One region of the Actinomadura vinacea genome, then DNA from elsewhere that is predicted to be linked to it. Evidence: riboswitches for the same ligand, from Rfam matches in the RefSeq annotation. Region 1 holds a riboswitch; each other region holds the start of a gene.
The links. A riboswitch is a leader RNA that binds a small molecule or an ion and turns the genes downstream of it on or off. The one in region 1 is predicted to bind cobalamin.
Positions count from the first base shown of each region.

Region 1 (6,656 bases):
CGGTGTCCACCTGCGCCGGGTCGATGAACATCGGCAGCCAGCCCTGCGCGATCTCCGCCGCCAGCGCCACGTTCTTCGGCCCTTCCGCGCCCAGGTAGAGCGGGATCTCCGGACGCACGGGATGGACGATCGACTTCAGCGGCTTGCCGAGGCCCGTGCCGCCCGGGTACGGCAGCGGGTGGTGCGGGCCGTCGTTGGTGACCGGCTCCGCGCGCCGCCAGACCTTGCGGAGGATGTCGAAGTACTCGCGGGTGCGGGCGAGCGGCTTGGGGAAGGGCACGCCGTACCAGCCCTCGACCACCTGCGGCCCGGACGCGCCGAGGCCGAGGGCGACCCGTCCGCCCGACAGCGCGTCGAGGGTGAGGGCGTGCATGGCGGTGGCGGCCGGGGTGCGGGCCGACATCTGCACCACGGCGGTGCCCAGCCCGATCCTGGACGTGCGGGCGGCGTACCAGGTGAGCGGGGTGAAGGCGTCCGAGCCGTAGGCCTCGGCGGTGAACACCGAGTCGTAGCCGAGCCGTTCGGCGGCCAGCACCGTCTCGGTGTGGTCCTCGGGGTCGCGCTGCCAGTACCCGACGTGGATGCCGAGCTTGAGTTCCGCGGTCATCGGTCGCCCTCCGCTCATCGACGCACCGCGATACTAGAACACGTTCTACTTCGTGTGCAGGGGCGGGGCCGGGCCGGGCCGCCCGTGGACGGCCCGAGGGGCCGCGCGTGATCGCCGCGACCCCTCGGGGAGACACCGCGTGACGCGGTCCGGATCGCCGGTCAGACGTTCCGGACGGCGGTGAGGAACCGGTCCCACTCGGCCCGCGAGAACTTCAGGGCCGGGCCGTGCGGATCCTGCGAATCGCGCACCGCCCGGCGGTCGCCGTTCAGGGCGGCGACCTCGACGCACTGATCGCCGCTCCCGCTGTGGGAGGACTTGCGCCATCGGGCTCGGGTGAGATCGTCGGACGGGTGGTTCACGGGCTGCTCCTTGCTGCCTCGGCGATGAGGTGCGCGGATTCCTCGGGGGCGAGGGCCGCCGCCGCGATCCGGGCGAAACGATCCCCATGTGATGCTATTGCCTCGGCGCTTTCAAGATAAACGTCGCCCATCGTCCCCTCTACGTAGGCGATATCGGGGTCGGCGGGGTCGGGAAACGAAAGGATCGTGAAACGTCCGTCAAGTCCGGCATGCTCCCTTATGTCGAACGGCAGCACCTGGAGGGTGATCTCGGGCCGGTCCGCCGCCTCCGCCAGCGCGGCCAGCTGCGCCGCCATGACCTCGTGCCCGCCGATCGGACGGCGCAGCACGCTCTCGTCGAAGATCAGGTGCACCCGCGGCGCCTGCTCGCGGTCCAGCAGCGCCTGCCGGGCCTTGCGGGCGTCGATCCGGCGCTCGATGTCCTCGGGGGTGGGCAGCAGCCGGCCCGCGGTGATCACGGCACGGGCGTAATCCTCCGTCTGGAGCAGCCCATGGATCAGCTGCGGGTCCCAGGTGCGGATCTGGGACGCCTCGTCCTCCAGGGCCACGTAACTGCCGGTGAACACGTCCGCGTAGGCGGTCCACCAGCCGCGCTGGCCCGCCTCCCGCGCCAGGTTGATGAGGGCGTCCCGCCCGGGGCTGGGCACGCCGTACAGGTTGAGTATGTCCGCGATGTCGTTGGGCTTGGGCCGGGTCTGCCCCGTCTCCAGCCGCGAGACGGTGGCCCGCGACCAGTCCAGCCGGTCCGCCACCTCCTGCAGGGTGAGCCCCTGCTCCTCTCGCAGCCTGCGAAGCTCCCGCGCCAGCCGGCGACCGCGCACCGTGGGCCGATAGGTCATGAGCCGAGAGTCTCCCGATTCGGTCCGTTCCGTACAACACAAATGACCATGCCGGTAACGGCAATCTGCCGAAGGATGTTGCGTGACTGAGATTCTCACGCAAAGCTGAGGAAATGTGACCGCATGTGAGCGGAACGTAACGGTGGCAGGAGGGTCCTGTGAAGACCTCGCCAGAGACGGTCGGCGCCGTCCGGGGCATCGCCGGTGCCGACGATCCCGAAGGTGGGCCCCCGACGCCCCGTTCCACCGGCGCGCGCGCCCGGGAGGGAGCCCCAGGGGAGGCGGCGGCACCGGTCGTCCCGGTGTACTGCGGGCCGCCGCTCGGGTGCGTCTGGGTGCTCCCTGAGGGCCCGGAGTGCGCGGGCTATGCCCGTGCCGTGCTGGGGGAGGCGCTGGCCGCGGCGGGCGCGCCCCGTGCCGCCATCGCCGACGCGCGGCTGATGGCCAGCGAGCTGGCCACCAACGCCTTCCAGCACGCGCCCGGCCACGGCCCGCACGAGCTGTGGCTCTACGCCGGTGCGCCCGGCGAGCGCACCGGCGCCGTCCCCGGCCAGGTGCGGTGCGCGGTCTTCGACCGCCAGGCCGCCGGCCGCCTGCCCGCCTACTCGTGGACCTCCGGCGACCACGGCCGCGGGCTGAGCATCGTCCGGGAGCTGTCGGACGGCCGCTGGGGCATACTCCGCACGCTGTCGCGGTGCGTGCCGCGGGTGCGCGGCAAGGCCGTCTGGTTCGCGATCCCCGCGGTCGTCCACCTCCCGGCCGAACTGCTCCACCCGCCGAACGGGAAGATCGTGCCCCTCCCGGCCACTGCGGTGCCGCCGCTCGGCTGACGCGCTGTGTTCATGCAATCCCGGCCCAGGACGCTCGCCTGGCGGCTCGCACCCTGACCGTGCTTGGTGCGAGCGCGACATCGCTTCGCGATCTGGCCGGTGCAGCTCGCCTCCGGCGTCGCCGCACCGGCCAGGTAGCGCGCTCGCGCGGTACCTGGGGCCACGTCGAGACAGGCCTTTGTAGAACACGTTCTTGACGTGGGGTCCGGGAAGGGCGCCGGAGCACTCTCACCCCTCCGCGGCTTGGGTCGTTTATGCCTGTATGTCATCCTGTGCAGGCGACGGAAGCGGAGGAACCCGGTGCGAATCCGGGGCTGTCCCGCAACTGTGACCATGGGGAGCTCCCCTCACGTACAGCCACGGCGGCGACGCTGGAAGGCTGAGGAGGAGTGGCGATCCGGGAGCCAGGAGACTCCGGCCGTCGAAGGGACGCGGGCACCGCCAAGCCTTGGGGGGCGTCCCTTGGAAGGACAGCCACGGGCGTGGACACCCGAGGGAAGGACGATGAGGCATGCCCTATCTGATGGGCCGATGAGCCGCGCGGGCGCCGACCGGCGGACCCACCGGGCGCGCTACCCCTTTTCCGCCGTCGTCGGCATGGACGATCTCAAGCTGGCCCTGCTCGTCAACGCGGTCTCGCCGGGCGTGGGCGGCGTCCTGGTCCGGGGCGAGAAGGGCACCGCCAAGTCGACGATCGTGCGGGCGCTGGCCGACCTGCTGCCATCGGTGCCGGTGGTGGCGGGCTGCCGCTTCTCCTGCGACCCCCGCGACCCCGACCCCGGCTGCCCGGACGGCCCGCACGCCGCCTTCGACGCCGAGGCGGACGAGGACGACGGGCTCGACGAGCTCGGCGAGGGCGGCGAGGACGGCGAGCCCGCGATCACCGTCCGGGCCGAACCGGCCCCCGCCGACCCTGCCCGGCCCGCCGGCGAGCCGGCCGGGATGCCCCACCGGCCCGCCCAGCTGGTCGAGCTGCCGGTAGGCGCGTCGGAGGACCGGCTCACCGGCTCCCTGGACATCGAGCGCGCGCTGACCGAGGGCGTGAAGGCCTATGAGCCCGGCCTGCTCGCGGCCGCGCACCGCGGCGTCCTGTACGTCGACGAGGTCAACCTGCTGCACGACCACCTGGTCGACCTGCTGCTGGACGCCGCCGCCATGGGCGAGTCGTACGTCGAGCGGGAGGGCGTGTCGGTCCGGCACGCCGCGCGCTTCCTGCTGGTCGGCACCATGAACCCGGAGGAGGGCGAGCTGCGCCCGCAGCTGCTCGACCGGTTCGGGCTGACCGTGGAGGTCGCCGCGAGCCGCGCCCCCGAGGAGCGCGCCGAGGTGGTGCGGCGGCGCCTGGACTACGAGCACGACCCGGTCCGGTTCGCCGCCCGCTGGCGGCTGGCCGAGGCGGAGCTGGCCGCGCGGATCGCCTCGGCGCAGTCGCGGCTGCCCCGGGTGGAGCTCACCGACGCCGCGCTCCGCCAGATCACCGCGGTCTGCGCCGCGTTCGAGGTGGACGGGCTGCGCGCCGACCTGGTCACGGCCCGCGCCGCGATGGCGCTGGCCGCCTGGCACCGGCGCACCGTGGTCACCGCCGAGGACGTGCGCACCGCGGCCCGGCTGGCGCTGCCGCACCGGCGCCGCCGCGACCCGTTCGACGCGCCCGGCCTGGACGAGGAGAAGCTCGACCGGATCCTGGAGGAGCACGCCGATCCCGCCGGGCCTCCGGAGACCGCGCCGCCGGAGCCCGAGCCGGAACCCGAGGCCGCCCCGGAGCCGGAGCCGTCGCGGGCCGACGACGGGCCGGAGGACGACGGTCCCGACGAGGGGCCCGACGACGACGGTCCCGGCGACGGGCCGCGCGGCGGTCCCGGCGGCCTGGACGGCGGAAGCGACGTGCTGAGCGCCCTGGACGCGCTGCTGAACGGCCAGTCCGTGAACGACGGCGAGCGCCCGGCCGACGAGCGCGTCCCCGCCGAGGACCCGGACGCCGGCGAGGGCGAGCCCGCCCAGGCCGGTGCCACGTTCCGGCCGCGGCTGTTCACCGTGCCCGGCACCGGCGTCGGCGCGCCCGGCCGCCGCTCCAAGGCGCGCACCCCGTTCGGGCGGGTCTCCGGGGCCCGGCCGGGCGCCCGCGGCCTGCACCTGAGCGCCACGCTGCACGCCGCCGCGCCGCACCAGCACGCCCGCGGCCGTACCGGTCCCGGGATCGTGATCGCCGCGGACGACCTGCGGGAGGCCGTCCGCGACGGCCGCGAGGGCAATCTGGTGCTGTTCGTGGTCGACGCCAGCGGCTCGATGGCCGCGCGGCGGCGGATGCGGGCGGTCAAGGGCGCCGTGCTCAGCCTGCTCCTGGACGCCTACCAGCGCCGCGACAAGATCGGGCTCATCACCTTCCGGGGCACCGGAGCCGAGCTGGCGCTGCCGCCGACGTCGTCGGTCGAGGCCGGGGCGCGGCGGCTGGAGCGGCTCCCCACCGGGGGCCGGACGCCGCTGGCGGCCGGGCTGCTGCGGGCCGCCGAGACGCTGCGGGTCGAGCAGGTCCGCGACCCGTCCCGCCGCGCGCTGCTGGTGCTGGTGACCGACGGCCGTGCCACGCACGGCCCCGACCCGTCCGCCGCCGCCGGGCTGCTGGCCGCGTCCGGGGTGGCGTCGGTGGTGGTCGACTGCGAGTCCGGCCCGGTACGGCTCGGCCTGGCGGCCGGGCTCGGCGAGCGGCTGGGCGCCGAGACGGTGCGGCTGGAGGAGCTCGGCTCCGACGACCTGGCCGGGGTCGTCCGCGCGTCCAGAAGGAACACGGCCGGGAAGGTGGCGTGAGCGAGCGATGCCGCAGGGCAAACCGGAGTACGTGCCCGAGGACGGGCTGACCACCAGGGAACGGCGCAACCGGCCGCTGGTGATCGTGCACACCGGCCCGGGGAAGGGCAAGTCGACCGCGGCGTTCGGGCTGGCGCTGCGCGCCTGGAACCAGGGCTGGCCGATCGGGGTGTTCCAGTTCGTGAAGTCGGCCAAGTGGCGGATCGGCGAGGAGCGGGCGCTGCGCGTCCTCGGCGACGGCGGCGAGGGCGGCCCGGTGACCTGGCACAAGATGGGCGAGGGCTGGTCGTGGATCCAGCGTCCGGGCACCGAGGCCGACCACGAGGCCGACGCCAGGGAGGGCTGGGCGCAGATCAAGCGCGATCTGGCGGCCGAGACGTACCGCTTCTACGTGCTGGACGAGTTCACCTACCCGATGAAGTGGGGCTGGATCGACGTCGAGGACGTCATCGCCGCGCTGCGGGACCGGCCGGGCTCCCAGCACGTGGTGATCACGGGCCGGGACGCCGACCCGCGGCTGCTGGAGGTCGCCGACCTGGTCACCGAGATGGGCAAGGTCAAGCACCCGATGGACCGCGGCCAGAAGGGCCAGAAGGGCATCGAGTGGTGATTCGCGCTCCCCGGATCGTGGTGGCCGCGCCCGCGTCGGGCTGCGGCAAGACGACCGTGGCCACCGGGCTGATGGCGGCGCTGGCCGCGCGCGGGACGGCCGTGTCGCCGCACAAGGTCGGCCCCGACTACATCGACCCGGGGTACCACGCGCTGGCCACCGGGCGTCCGGGCCGCAACCTCGACCCGTGGCTGACGTCGGAGGAGCTGGTCGTCCCGCTGTTCCTGCACGGCGCGGCGGGCGCCGAGGTGTCGGTGGTCGAGGGCGTGATGGGCCTGTACGACGGCGCCGCCGAGCAGGGCGGGTTCGCCTCGACCGCCCATGTCGCCGGGCTGCTGGACGCGCCGGTGGTGCTGGTGGTGGACGCGGCGGCGGCGGGCCGTTCGGTGGCGGCGACCGTGCACGGCTTCCGGACCTATGACGAAGGCGTGCGGCTGGGCGGGGTGATCCTCAACCGGATCGGCTCGGACGGGCACGAGCGGATGTGCCGCGACGCCGTCGAGGAGCTGGGCGTCCCGGTGCTGGGCGCGCTGCGCCGCCGCGAGGACGTGGCGACGCCGTCCCGCCATCTGGGACTCGTCCCGGCGGCGGAGCGGAGCGCGG
Region 1 covers NZ_BAAARW010000023.1:69,541-76,196, forward strand. Annotated here, with positions in the region: gene ABD340_RS31035 (LLM class F420-dependent oxidoreductase) at 1-607, opposite strand, end outside; gene ABD340_RS31040 (DUF397 domain-containing protein) at 769-969, opposite strand; gene ABD340_RS31045 (helix-turn-helix domain-containing protein) at 966-1,808, opposite strand; gene ABD340_RS31050 (ATP-binding protein) at 1,967-2,638, shown strand; cobalamin riboswitch at 2,929-3,053, shown strand; gene ABD340_RS31055 (VWA domain-containing protein) at 3,170-5,443, shown strand; gene cobO (cob(I)yrinic acid a,c-diamide adenosyltransferase) at 5,451-6,053, shown strand; gene ABD340_RS31065 (cobyrinic acid a,c-diamide synthase CobB) at 6,050-6,656, shown strand, end outside.

Region 2 (6,656 bases), on a different contig from region 1:
TCCTGGAGCACCTGCGTGTAGAACGCCTCGGTGAGCCGTTCCAGCGCCTCGGCGCCGCCCGCCCACTCGTACAGGGTGGGTACGGAGGAGCCGGTGCCGTGCACGGCGGTGCGCTCGTAGTGGCGCATCTCCTCAATCCGCTGGACGAACGGGCGGATCTCGGCGAAGAACGCCCCGAAGTGCTCGCCGTTCCGGAAGCCCTGCAGGTGGTCGTCCGCGGAGGTCCAGGTGATCCGCAGGACGTACCACCCGGGCTCGTCGACGCACCGGGACAGCTCGTAGTCCACGCATTCGGGGGCGGCCGCCAGCGGGACGGCGGCGCGCCCGTAGGCGGCCTCGAACTCGCTGGCGTCGGCCTGGTCGACGCGGTAGCGGATGTACTCGACGATCACGGTCTCACACCCTCGTATCGAGAGAAGCGTAATGCTGTAATGGAGTAATCATGCCAGGGCGGTGGCCCCTCCGCGGTCATCCGGACGGGCGACCGCGGAGGGGCCACCGCCTCGAGTTCAGTCCTTGGCGGGACGGCGCGCCCAGGCCACGCCGCCGATCAGCAGCACCACGACCAGCCCCGCAGCGCCGATCCACACCCATCCGGACGACGAGGACTCCGCCTCCTCCTGCCCCGCCGCGTTGCTCGCCGAAGGCGTCGAAGCGGGCGCGCCGGACGCGTTCGCCGCCGGAGCCTGTCCTTGGCCGGAAGCGGTCGAGCCCTTCACCGTGAACTTGAACGTGCCCGAGATCGGGTGCCCGTCGGCGGACACGACCCGCCAGCCGACGGTGTAGGTGCCGTTCGCGAGCGTCCCGTTCACCGGCTGGGTGACCTTGTCGCCGGACACCGTCGCGGGCGCGCTCTCGATCCGGGCGTCACCCGGGCCGGTCAGCACGATCCGGGGCAGCCGGACCTTCTCGGTGTAGGTGAGCGTGATCTCGCGGGGCGGGGCGACCTCCGCCTTCGCCTTCGGGTCGGTCGACTTCAGCGCGGTGTGCGCCGCCGCGGGCACCGCGCCCAGCGTCAGCGTCGCCGCCGCGAGCGCGCCCGCCAGCCCGGTCCTGGCCAGGATGGAACGGATGGTCATGACGGCCTCCTCGCACGAGTGACTCCGGATGAGGCGAGCACGGACATGAGAGATCTCCATTGGACGTTCGAGGCGTACGGGAAAACCGGAAGCGCCGCGTGTTCGGCGTCCGGTGGCGCTCGGCGCCCGTCCGCGAGCCCGTCCGGCCCCTGATCGGGACAGGTCAGGCGTGCGCGAGCGCCCTCGAACGCCGGGGCGGGCCCCGCCGTACGACCTGGTACCGCAGGACGCGGCCGGCGGTGCCGGTCGCGATCACCGCCGTCACCGGAGATGTACGCGCCGGAGGGACGGCCGGTTCGACCCGCAGCAGCACCAGCAGGACGCGCAGCGACCGGTCGGCCAGGGCGGCGACCCGCCGGGCCAGCGTCCAGGCCGCCCGCTCGCCGCGCCGCAGCCACCAGGCCGAGACGACGGCGGCGGCCACGTGCGCGAGCGTCATCGCCAGGCTCGACTCGTACCCGGGGACGGACGCGATCTGGTGGTGCCCCGAGGCCGGGTCGGCCGGGAGCGCGGGGAGCGGCGGCGCGGTGGCCGCCGCGTACAGGCTGTGCAGCGCGAACTGGCCGCCCAGCAGCCCGCCCAGGATCGTCGCCAGCGAACGCTCGTGGCCCGCCAGCACCAGCGCCACCGCCAGCACCCCGCCGAAGCCCGCGGCGATCGCCCAGACCGGGACCGTGACGGTGGAGGTCAGGGTGTGCCCGAGGGTCGCCAGCGACACGCAGACGGCGGCGAAGGCGGCCGCCCGCGAGGTCCGGAAGAGCGGATGCGGGGACATGGCCCGTTCATCGTCCCACTCCGGTCCGGTGATCTCTATACCTCCCCCCGGATAGGACGCGACACGCCCAACATGTTGTGGTGTCGCGAACCGGTCCACCCAGATGTAGGGTCTTGCCCGTGCTGGTTCGCCCGTGCCGCCAACGGCTCGGGCGTCGTAAGAGGGAACCCGGTGCGACGTGCGCTGCCGCCATCGGCGCCGCCAATTCCGGGACTGCCCCGCAGCGGTGAGCGGGAACGACCGCCGTCATAGGCACTGGCGCGTGAGCGCCGGGAAGCGACGGCCACTAGGTCGCGCCGTCCGGACGTCCGGACGGCGCGGTGCCCGCGAGTCCGAAGACCTGCCGGCACCGATGTTCGTCCAGGCCTCGCGGGAGGGCCGGTGGACGGTGCGCGGCATGCCGCCGCGCCCCCGTTCGCGTGCCCGCTCCCGGCGAGGCGAGCAGCTCGCGACGGAGAGAGCAGAACACGTGACACAGCAAGTCATCGACCGGCTGGCCGCCGAGGTCGAGCAGGCCTGCGCGGGCCTGCCCGAAGCCGACCCGGCACGGGTGCGACGGGAAGACCGCGACCAGGCGATCGCCGAGGCCGCCGCCCTCGTCGCCGCGGAGCCCGCGTACGCCAAGGTCGCGGCCCGCCTGCTGAGCCTGAAGATCGCCGACGAGACCGCGGCCGAAGGGGTGCGGGCCTTCTCCGAGTCGGTCGCCGCCTCGCACGCGCAGGGGCTCCTCGCCGACGCGCCCGCCGCGTTCGTCGCCGCCCACGCCACCGAGCTGGACGCGCTGATCGACGATGACGCCGACGACCGCTTCGAGTACTTCGGGCTCCGCACCCTCTACGACCGCTACCTGCTGCGGCATCCGAGCACCCGCCGCGCCCTGGAGCGCCCGCAGCACTTCTTCCTGCGCGTCGCCTGCGGGCTGGCCGCGGACATCGGCGAGGCCGCCGAACTGTACGGGCTGCTCAGCACGCTGTCGTACCTGCCCAGCTCGCCCACGCTCTTCAACTCCGCCGCCCGCCGCCCGCAGCTGTCGTCGTGCTTCCTGCTCGACTCGCCCCGCGACGAGCTGGAATCGATCTACGAGCGGTACGGGCAGGTCGCGCGGCTCAGCAAGTACGCCGGCGGGATCGGGATCTCCTGGACCCGGATCCGGGCGCGCGGGTCGCTGATCCGCGGCACCAACGGGCACTCCAACGGGATCGTCCCCTGGCTGCGCACCCTCGACTCGTCCGTCGCCGCCGTCAACCAGGGCGGCAGGCGCAAGGGCGCCGCCTGCGTCTACCTGGAACCCTGGCACGCCGACGTCGAGGAGTTCCTGGAACTGCGCGACAACACCGGCGAGGACGCGCGCCGCACCCACAACCTCAACCTCGCCAACTGGATCCCCGACGAGTTCATGCGGCGGGTCGAGGCCGACGGCACCTGGTCGCTGTTCGACCCCAAGGAGGTGCCCGAGCTCACCGACCTGTGGGGCGACGACTTCGACACCGCCTACCGCCGCGCGGAGACGGAGCGCCGGTACGTCCGGCAGGTTCCGGCGCGCCGCCTCTACGGCCGGATGATGCGGACGCTCGCCGAGACCGGCAACGGCTGGATGACGTTCAAGGACGCCGCGAACCGTGCCTGCAACCAGACCGCCGAGCCGGGCCGCGTCGTCCACCTGTCGAACCTGTGCACCGAGATCCTGGAAGTGACCGGCGACCGCGAGACCGCGGTGTGCAACCTGGGCTCGATCAACCTCGCCGCCCACACCACTCCGGACGGAATCGACTGGGAGCGGCTGCGGGCCACCGTGCGCACCGCCGTCCGCTTCCTGGACCGCACGATCGACCGCGGCTTCTACCCGACCGAGGAGGCCGCGGACGCCAACCGGCGGTGGCGGCCGGTCGGGCTGGGCGTGATGGGCCTGGCCGACGTGTTCTTCAAGCTGCGGCTGCCGTTCGACTCGGCGGAGGCGCGCGAACTGTCCACGCTGATCGCCGAGGAGATCGCGCTGGCGGCCTACAGGACGTCCGCCGACCTGGCCGCCGAACTGGGGCCGCTCCCCGCGTTCGAGCACACCCGCACCGCGCGCGGCATGCTGCACCCGGACCACTTCCCGGACGCCGCGCCCGCCCGCGCCGCCGAATGGGACGCCCTGCGCGCCCGCGTCGCCGAGGTCGGGCTGCGCAACTCGCTGCTGATCGCCATCGCGCCGACCGCTACGATCGCGTCCATCGCGGGCTGCTTCGAGTGCATCGAGCCGCAGGTGTCCAACCTCTTCAAGCGCGAGACGCTGTCGGGCGAGTTCCTGCAGATCAACGGCTACCTCGTGGACGACCTGAAGCGCCTCGGGCTGTGGACGCCCGCCACCAGAGACGCGATCAAGCGCTCCAACGGCTCGGTCCAAGGCCTGGACCTCCCAGCCGAGCTCCGCCACCTCTACCGCACCGCGTGGGAACTCCCCCAGAAGGCACTCATCGACCTGGCCGCCGCACGCACGCCCTACATCGACCAGAGCCAGTCCTTGAACCTCTTCATGGAGACGCCCACCATCGGCAAGCTCTCCTCGATGTACGCCTACGCATGGCGCAGCGGACTCAAGACGACCTACTACCTGCGCTCCCGTCCGGCAACCCGCATCGCCCAGACAACGCTCATGTGCTCCCTGGAGAACCCCGAGACCTGCGAGGCGTGCCAGTAATGCTGTTGGACCCGGGCATGGACCTGACCCTGCGCCCCATGCGCTACCCCGACTTCTACGAGCGCTACCGCGCCGCCATACGCAACACCTGGACAGTAGAAGAGGTCGACCTCGCCTCAGACCTCCAAGACCTGAACCGGCTCACCCCAGAAGAACTGCACCTGGTCAACCGGCTGGTCGCGTTCTTCGCCACCGGCGACTCGATCGTGGCCAACAACCTCGTCCTGAACCTCTACAAGCACATCAACGCCCCCGAGGCCAGGCTCTACCTATCCAGGCAGCTGTTCGAAGAGGCCGTGCACGTCCAGTTCTACCTGACCCTGCTGGACACCTACCTCCCCGACGCCGACGAGCGCGCACGCGCGTTCGCGGCAGTCGAGCACATTCCGTCCATCAAGGCCAAGGCCGAGTTCTGCTTCCGCTGGATCGACTCCATCAGCTCCCAGGACGAGTTGCACACGCCCACCGACCGGCGCTCGTTCCTTCTCAACCTCATCTGCTTCGCCGCGTGCATCGAGGGCCTCTTCTTCTACGGGGCCTTCGCCTACGTCTACTGGCTACGCTCCCGCGGCCTCCTCAACGGCCTGGCCTCAGGAACCAACTGGGTCTTCCGGGACGAGAGCATGCACATGGACTTCGCCTTCTCAGTCGTCGACACCGTCCGCTCCGAGGAACCCGGCCTGTTCGACACCGAAATGACAAAACAGGTGACCCGCATGCTCGAAGAAGCCGTGGAGGCCGAATTGGAGTTCGCCCATGACCTGTGCGGCGACGGCCTACCAGGCATGAGCGCCGACGACATGCGCGGCTACCTGGAATACGTGGCCGACCAACGCCTGACCCGCCTGGGCCTACCCGTCCGCTACGGCTCGTCCAACCCGTTCACGTTCATGGAACTCCAGGACGTCCAAGAACTGTCCAACTTCTTCGAACGCCGAGTATCCGCCTACCAGATAGGCACCGAAGGCACCGTAACCCTAGACGAACCCTTCTAACCACGAAGCGGCGGCCGCACCCGGCGGCCACCGCTTCCAAGGGAGGCCCTGTGCGTCCAGGGCCCCGGCTCCGGCGTGACTGGTCACGTCCGCCCGAGCTGGTGGATCCAGGCTCAGCGATTGTTGTAGATCTCGTAGGTCCGGGCACCGTTATCGCACCCGTTACCGACCGACCGACATACGGTCACCTGGATCCACTTCTTTTCGGGGAGGTTGTACACGCCCCCCATCGAAGCTTTGGAATAGCTGCACTTCCCGTTGTTCTTGGTGTCCGGGAGGTCGAACCGGTAGCGAGCGTTACTGCCTTCCCCTACTTCCACCCACGCAATAGCCCAACGTCCATCGGACTTGGTGTCGCAGATCTTGAGGTGGTCGCCCTTCTTCGTGAAGTACGCCCTCGCCCCCTTGGTCTCGTCGTTCCACGGGCCGTACTCCCAAGTGGCGGCCGATGCGGTACCGGAGCCCAGGGTTACCGAGGCCATGGCCACAGCGGCCACGGGAAGGACGCGGGCCAGCAACGCCTTGATTTTCACGCAAAGTCCAATCTCTGGAGGAAGGGGGATTGCCCGGTATGGGGCGAGGTGATCTTTGAAGTCTCCGCACTATAGCGATATGCGATCAGTAAGACAACGCGAATGGATAACCGGCCAGACCCGGATTTGCGACTGCCCTCGGTGTCGACCAAGTCGCTCGACGTGGTCGGGGCGGCTCATTCTGGGGGTGTCGTATAAGTAATTGGCCTGATGCTGTCCACCAGAGCATCGAGACGCTCGTCGATCGTCTGCATCATGATGACGAATTCTTTGTCGTGTTCGAGCTTGTCCTTCCATCAGTAGGTGGAGGTGATAATCGCGGCCTGGCCTCCCTCCTCTTCGCCCCGGCCGACTGCAGCGCCTCCGAGGACGGGCAGGTACCGGGGTCAGAGGGAGATGTGGTGCATGATCACGTTGTGCACGTGGTGGGTCTTGTCCTCGCCGCGGAACTCCACCTCGTAGAGCTGGGTGCCGACGTGGATCGCGATCGCGCCGGAGGAGAAGAACGAGCCCGCGAACGACTTGTTGCTGACCACGCTCACCGAGCTGATCCGCGAGTACGGGATGCTGGTGATCGCGATCTTCTTGCCG
Region 2 covers NZ_BAAARW010000019.1:93,287-99,942, reverse strand. Annotated here, with positions in the region: gene ABD340_RS24185 (group II truncated hemoglobin) at 1-392, opposite strand, end outside; gene ABD340_RS24180 (copper resistance CopC family protein) at 510-1,079, opposite strand; gene ABD340_RS24175 (MFS transporter) at 1,243-1,854, opposite strand; cobalamin riboswitch at 1,961-2,216, shown strand; gene ABD340_RS24170 (ribonucleoside-diphosphate reductase subunit alpha) at 2,324-4,537, shown strand; gene ABD340_RS24165 (ribonucleotide-diphosphate reductase subunit beta) at 4,537-5,532, shown strand; gene ABD340_RS24160 (hypothetical protein) at 5,646-6,065, opposite strand; gene ABD340_RS24155 (PH domain-containing protein) at 6,452-6,656, opposite strand, start outside.
Region 2: linked by a shared signal. The riboswitch ahead of ABD340_RS24170 (ribonucleoside-diphosphate reductase subunit alpha) and the one ahead of ABD340_RS31055 (VWA domain-containing protein) in region 1 are both predicted to bind cobalamin.

Region 3 (6,656 bases), on a different contig from region 1:
CATAGTTTGTCGGGCTCGACGGCCTGGAGCGCGCGCCGCAGGTTGTCCTCCATCTCCTCGGCGGAGGGGACGCGGGGGGAGTGGATGTCGTAGACGCCGGGACCGATGCCGTTCTCGTAGCCGGCGGCGCGCAGGTCACCGACCAGTTCCATGTGCGAGCGGGCGGCCTCGACGCTGGTGACGTCGGCGTCCAGGGCGCCGATCGCGTCGATGATCTCGCCGAACTCGGAGTAGCACATATGGGTGTGGATCTGGGTGGAGTCGGCCACGCCGGAGGTGGCCAGGCGGAACGCGCCGACCGCCCAGTCCAGATAGGCGGCGTGCTCGGTCCTGCGCAGGGGCAGCAGCTCGCGCAGGGCGGGCTCGTCGACCTGGATGATGCGGATGCCGGCCGACTCCAGGTCGCCGATCTCGTCGCGCAGGGCGAGGGCGACCTGCCGTGCGGTCTCGGCCGGCGGCTGGTCGTCGCGGACGAATGACCAGGCCAGCATCGTGACCGGCCCGGTGAGCATGCCCTTGACCGGCTTGTTCGTCAGCCCTTGGGCGTGGCTGGTCCACTCGACGGTCATCGGCCGGGGCCGGGCGACGTCGCTGTGCAGGATCGGCGGCCGCACGTACCGGGACCCGTACGACTGCACCCATCCGTGCTCGGTCGCGGCGTAGCCGTCCAGCTGCTCGGCGAAGTACTGGACCATGTCGTTGCGTTCGGGCTCGCCGTGCACGAGCACGTCCAGGCCCAGTTCCTCCTGAAACGCGACCACCCGGGCGATCTCGTCCTTCATCGCCTGGACGTAGGCGTCCTCGGAGACGCGTCCGGCCCTGCGGTCGGCGCGGGCCTTGCGGATCTCCGGGGTCTGGGGGAAGGAGCCGATGGTGGTGGTGGCCAGATCGGGCAGCTTCAGCGTGGCGCGCTGGGCGGCGAACCGGGCGGCCCGGTCACCGCGGCGCGCGTCGCCGAGCATGTCCAGGCGGGCACGGACGCGGTGGTCGATCCCGGCGGCCGGCGCCGGGACTTGGGCCGCAGGTGCCGGGGCGTCCTCACGCAGCGCCCTGCCCAGCGCGACGACCTCCTCGGCCTTCTGCCGGGCGAACGCGAGCCGCCCCCGCACCGCGGGCTCGAGCGAGGTCTCGGCGTCCAGGTCGATCGGGACGTGCAGCAGTGAGCAGGAGGTGCTCACGGTGACCTGGTCGACCAGGCCGAGCAGCGCGGCGCAGGTGGCCTTGGCCCGTTGCTCGTCGGCGCGCCAGACGTTGCGTCCGTCCACCACGCCCGCAACGACGGTCTTGCGCGGCAGCCCGCCAACGGTGGCGAGCACGTCCAGGTTCCCCGGTCCCGCGACGAAGTCGAGTGCGACGGCCTCCACACGGGACCCGGCAAGGACGCGCAGCGCATCCGCGCCGATCGCGCCGAAGTAGGTCGCCACCAGCAGGCGCGGCCTGCTGGACAGCTCACCGAGCCGCGCGTACGCGCGGGCCAGCGCGGCGACCTCTTCCTCGGTCCGGTCGGCGACCAGGGCGGGCTCGTCCAGCTGCACCCATTCGGCTCCGGCCCCTGAAAGGCGTTCCAGCAGCTCGGCGTACACCTCGACCAGCCCGTCGAGCAGGTCGAGTGGACCGAACCCGGGGGGTGCGTCCGCCGCGGGCTTGGCCAGCAGCAGGTAGGTCAGCGGCCCGACCAGCACCGGCCGCGTCTCGATGCCCAGGGCCTTGGCCTCCCGGTACTCCGAGACCGGTTTGGCGCCGGCTCCGTCCGCCAGCCGGAACCTGGTGCCGGGCCCGAGTTCGGGAACGATGTAGTGATAGTTGGTGTCGAACCACTTGGTCATCTCCAGCGCCGGGACGTCCTGGACGCCGCGCGCCATGGCGAAGTAGCGGTCGAGACCGTCCAGGTGCCGGTACCGGTCGGGCACGGCATCGACCAGCACGCTGGTGTCGAGCACCTGGTCGTAGTAGGAGAAGGTGTTCGACGGGATCGTGTCGAGACCGGCGTCGCGCAGCTGCGTCCAGACGGTGCCGCGCAGGTCGGCGCCGGCCTCCTCCAGGGCGGCCGCGTCGATGCGCCCGGCCCAGTAGTCCTCGGTGGCGAACTTCAACTCTCGGCGCGCCCCGATGCGCGGGTATCCGAGGATCGTGGTGTTCATGGCGGCTTCCCTCGCTGAGCCACAGGCGGCATACGGCGAAAGGGACACGGCGCACGGCGGGGACCACCGCCCGTGCGAGCCGCAGGCCCTCCCGCGAGGCCGCAGACCACCGCGCGCCGGCCGGCGCGCGGGCGGAGGCAGGTCTTCGGACTCACGGGCACCGCTCCTACCGACGTAGGAGCCTCCTACTGGCCGTCGCTTCCCAGGCCACCGGCCCAGTGCGTGATGACGGCGGTCGTTCCCGCTCACCGCTGCGGGGCAGTCCCGGAATCTCACCGGGTTCCCTCTTACGACGCTCGATCCCCTACAGGACCGAGCGAACCATCCACGCAGCCGAGTGTAGCGGCCCGGGACCAAGGAACGAGCGGGCGCATACGCTCGTTGATCCCGCCCCCGTGCTGACCGCCGAGAAGTGCCGGCGGCTGACCTCGACCAGCAGGCAGGTCGATCGGCGTCGGCCGCCGGCCGCTCGCCTGACTGCGCTGAGCCGGACGCGGCCACGGACCGGGTCTGTCCCGTCTGTCCGCGCTGTGGGAGTATCCGAGCGATATGGGTCCGTGGTCGGTGGTCCGATGGGTGCGCGCGGCGAGCTTCGCCGGCACGTGCGCCGGGCTCGCCACGCTCGGGCACGTCGCCGGAGGCGGCTCGCTCGCCCGGACGGCCACGCTGGCCGGTTTCCTCCTCGTCCTCGTTCCCGCGCTGGCGCTGACCGGCCGGGAACGCACCTTGGCCTCGATCCTGCCCGCCACCGCTCTCTCTCAGATCGTCCTGCACGTCCTGCTGACGGAAGCGGGCGGGCCGGGCTCTTCGGCGGACGCCATCACGGGCACGGGTGAGATGCACCACGGTGGGGTCCCCGGTCTGGGGATGCTGTTGATGCACGCCGTGAGCGTTCTGGTGACGTCCGCATGGTTGGAGTGGGGCGAGGCGCGCCTGTGCGCTCTTGTTCGGCTGCTTCTCGGGTGGGCCCTGCGCCCGTTGCTGTTCCTTCTCTCGGCGAGACGGAATCCCGCCGGTCACCTGCCGATCGCGCCGGCCCGCGCCAATGAGCGCGTGCCCGCCCTGGCCGTCCTGCGGTACGCCGTGGTACGGCGCGGGCCCCCCAGGACATGGGAGGTCCCGGGAACGGCCATGCGCTCGGTGGTTCTCTCCTGATTTCCTGATTCGGCGTTCCTGGGGCGAAGCGACCCGCCGGGACCTCTCATCACGGTGCCCGCAGGCTGAACCTGGCCTTCGGCTCCTGCGTATCCGGTGGTGGCGGCATCGTCCGCGCATGGACATGCCCGCCGGTTCTCCGCCGTCCTGGGACGGCGCCCGCTCCGTCTGGGAGGCCCGCGACGGCATGGATTTGTGGTCGGTGGTCCGCCTGGTGCGCGCGACGAGCTTCTCCGCCGCGTGCGCCCTGCTGGCCGCCGCCGGACACGTGTTCGGCGGCGGCCGGGTGGACGGCCCGGCCCTCCTGCTGGGCCTGGCGGTCGTGTTCGTTCCCGCGCTGGCCCTGACGGGGCGGGAGCGGACGATGAGCACGATCCTGCCGGCGGTGGCGGCCGCCCAGGTCCTGCTGCACACGCTTCTGCCGGACGGCTCGGGACAGCCCGACGCCGCCGCCGCGGCGGAACACGCCCAGCATGCGACGTCGCCTGGGTTGGGCATGCTGCTGATGCACGTGGTGGCCGTACTGGTCACCGCATGGTGGCTGGAATGCGGCGAGGCGAAGCTATGCGCACTGGTGCGTCGCCTAGCCGGTTGGGTGCTACGGCCACTGCGGCTGGAACGACCTGCGCCTGCCGGTGAGTTCGGGGTATCGCTTCCGGTGAGCCGGGAGCGGCATGGTCTGCGACTCGCGGCCATGCGCCATGTGGTGGAGGGAAGAGGCCCGCCCATCTGGCCGGCCGCTATCGGATGACCCGCTGAGGCTTCGCCCCCGACTCGGCGACCGCGCCGACGGGGCTGGTCCTTGTTCTGCATCCGATTCTTCCAGGGGTGCCCACGGCCGGACACAGGCCGTGCCCGCCCCATGCCCGGCCGCCTTCGCCATCACCGCGAACAGGCCTGCCGGTCCCCCACCCGAAGTTGCGCATACATCCCGAGACGCGCGCCGCGCGAACGGAGAACGCCTTCATGACCGCACTCGCCAATGACGAGCACGCCGCCGAACCTGCCCCGCCCACCAGACGCGCGACTTGGACGGCGCTGCGTCCGCTGATCCTGCGCCTGCACTTCTACGCCGGAATCCTCATCGCGCCCTTCCTGCTGATCGCCGCCACCACCGGCCTGTTGTACGCCGCGTCGTACCAGATCGAGAAGGTCGTCTACCAGCACGAACTGACCGTTCCCGCCCGTGACGCCCAGACGCCGCTGGCACAGCAGGTCGCCGCGGCACGCGCCGCACAACCCCAAGGAGAAGTCACCGCCGTACGTCCCTCCGAAGGCTCCGGCCGTACCACCAGGGTCTTGCTGGACGTCCCCGGCCTGGCCGAGAGCACCCAGCTGGCGGTGTTCGTCGATCCCCACACCGCCCAAGTACGCGGAACCCTGGAAAGCTACGGCAGCTCAGGGGCGCTGCCCGTCAGGGCGTGGATCTCCAACCTGCACCGCCATCTGCACCTGGGCGAGACCGGACGTCTCTACAGCGAACTGGCGGCCAGCTGGCTGTGGGTGGTGGCGCTCGGCGGCCTGCTGCTGTGGCTGGGCCGACGCCGCCGCCCGGGCCGTAAGCTCCGCGGCCTGGTGGCACCCGAGCGTGGCACGCGCGGACGGCGACGCCTCATGTCCTGGCACGGCGCGATCGGGCTGTGGGCGGCCGCGGGGCTGCTGTTCCTGTCGGCCACCGGCCTGACCTGGTCCAAATACGCGGGCGCCAACGTCGAGGACCTGCGAACCTCGCTCGGCTGGTCGACTCCCGCCCTGGCCTCCTCCGACCACGGCGACCACACCGGGGCCGGCGCCCGCGGCGGCCACGCGACCTCCGACGTCGGAATCGACACGGTCGTGCAGGCCGCCGCAGGCAAGGGCCTGTCGGGACCGCTGCAGATCACGTGGCCGGACGAGCCAGGCGGCGACTACGTGGCCGAGGAGATCGACAAGCAGTGGCCCCAGCGCCTGGATCAGGTCGCCGTCAACTCCTCCACCGGCCAGGTGAGCGGTGAGCTGCGCTTCACCGACTACCCGGTGGCCGCCAAGCTCACCCGCTGGGGCATCGACGGGCACATGGGCCTGCTGTTCGGCCTGCTCAACCAGATCGTGCTGGCCTGCATCGCCTTCGGAATCATCACGCTGATCGTGCTGGGCTACCGCATGTGGTGGCGGCGCCGCCCCACGCGCGGCTTCGCGCGCCCGTACCAGCGCGGCACCTGGCGGCGGGTGCACTGGGCCGTCCTGGTTCCGCTAGCGATCGCCGCAGCCGGAATAGGCGTCTTCCTGCCGCTGATGGGCATCTCCCTGGTCGTCTTCCTCCTCCTGGACGTCCTACTCGGCCTCCGCTCCCGCACGTCCCGAGCCGCCGAACCCGCGGCCACTCCCCCACAACCCGAACCCGACGAAACTCAGCCCGCTACCAGTGCTCCCGGCAGCTAGTTCGCCCCAGCAGCGATAGCGCGTTCGGCCGCTGGAGCGTCCTCGTGGCGGCTCCAGCGGCCGACGCACATGCCCGAACATCGGGGAGCGTCGTCAGAGCAGCGCGGAGTAGACGACCGCGAAGGCCGTCCCTGCGGTGAAGTGCCAGCACGAACAGCTCATCACCGCTCGATGACCAGCCGGGCCGGGACGAGCATTGAGATTCCGTACGGGTTGCCGAGGTCCATCGGCCCGGAGCGGTTCAGCCTTACGGACGTGTGGTGGGTGAGGTGGTCGGCGAACTTGCCCAGTCGGGGCCAGGCCGACAGCCTTCGCTGGTCGAAGTCGTCGATCACCTCCCGCACGGTGTCCTCGTCGGCACCCGCACGTCGGCTCGCGGCTACTCAGCGAGAGCGACCGCGTCCGTGTGTGGGAGATCCGCCTCGAACCCGGGGAGCGGTGGCACGCGCACCGGCACGTCCTCGACTACTTCTGGACCGCCGTCAACGCAGGCCGCAGCCGCCAGCACACCGCTGACGGCACCACCCGCGAGGTGTCCTACGACGTCGGCGAGACCCGACATTTCACCTTCGGCGAAGGTGAGTTTCTCCTTCACGACATCGAGAACGTCGGCGACGACGTCCTCGTCTTCACCACTGTCGAACACCTCGACTCGGCCAACCCGCCGCTACCGCTATCAACCTGAGAGCACCTGGCCGACACGCTCTACGTTCGCCCGAACCAGGCGTCGACGTCGTGCCCGCCCTGGCCAGGCGCGGGCACATCCTGCCGCTCTGGACGGGCTGGACGAACTGCCCCCGCCCGCCCAGGCCGGCCGCCGGTGATCGGGCCGATCAGTCCTCGATGAGGTCGACGGCCTGTTCCGGGCAGCTTGCCGCCGCGTCGCGGGCCGCGTCGGCCTGGGCTCCCGGGACGTCGATCAGCCGGCCGCGGATGGTG
Region 3 covers NZ_BAAARW010000006.1:311,858-318,513, reverse strand. Annotated here, with positions in the region: gene metE (5-methyltetrahydropteroyltriglutamate--homocysteine S-methyltransferase) at 1-2,141, opposite strand, end outside; cobalamin riboswitch at 2,261-2,483, opposite strand; gene ABD340_RS10030 (MFS transporter) at 2,718-3,296, shown strand; gene ABD340_RS10025 (hypothetical protein) at 3,415-4,047, shown strand; gene ABD340_RS10020 (PepSY-associated TM helix domain-containing protein) at 4,263-5,717, shown strand; gene ABD340_RS10015 (hypothetical protein) at 5,879-6,061, opposite strand; gene ABD340_RS10010 (cupin domain-containing protein) at 6,124-6,402, shown strand; gene ABD340_RS10005 (ferredoxin) at 6,551-6,656, opposite strand, start outside.
Region 3: linked by a shared signal. The riboswitch ahead of metE (5-methyltetrahydropteroyltriglutamate--homocysteine S-methyltransferase) and the one ahead of ABD340_RS31055 (VWA domain-containing protein) in region 1 are both predicted to bind cobalamin.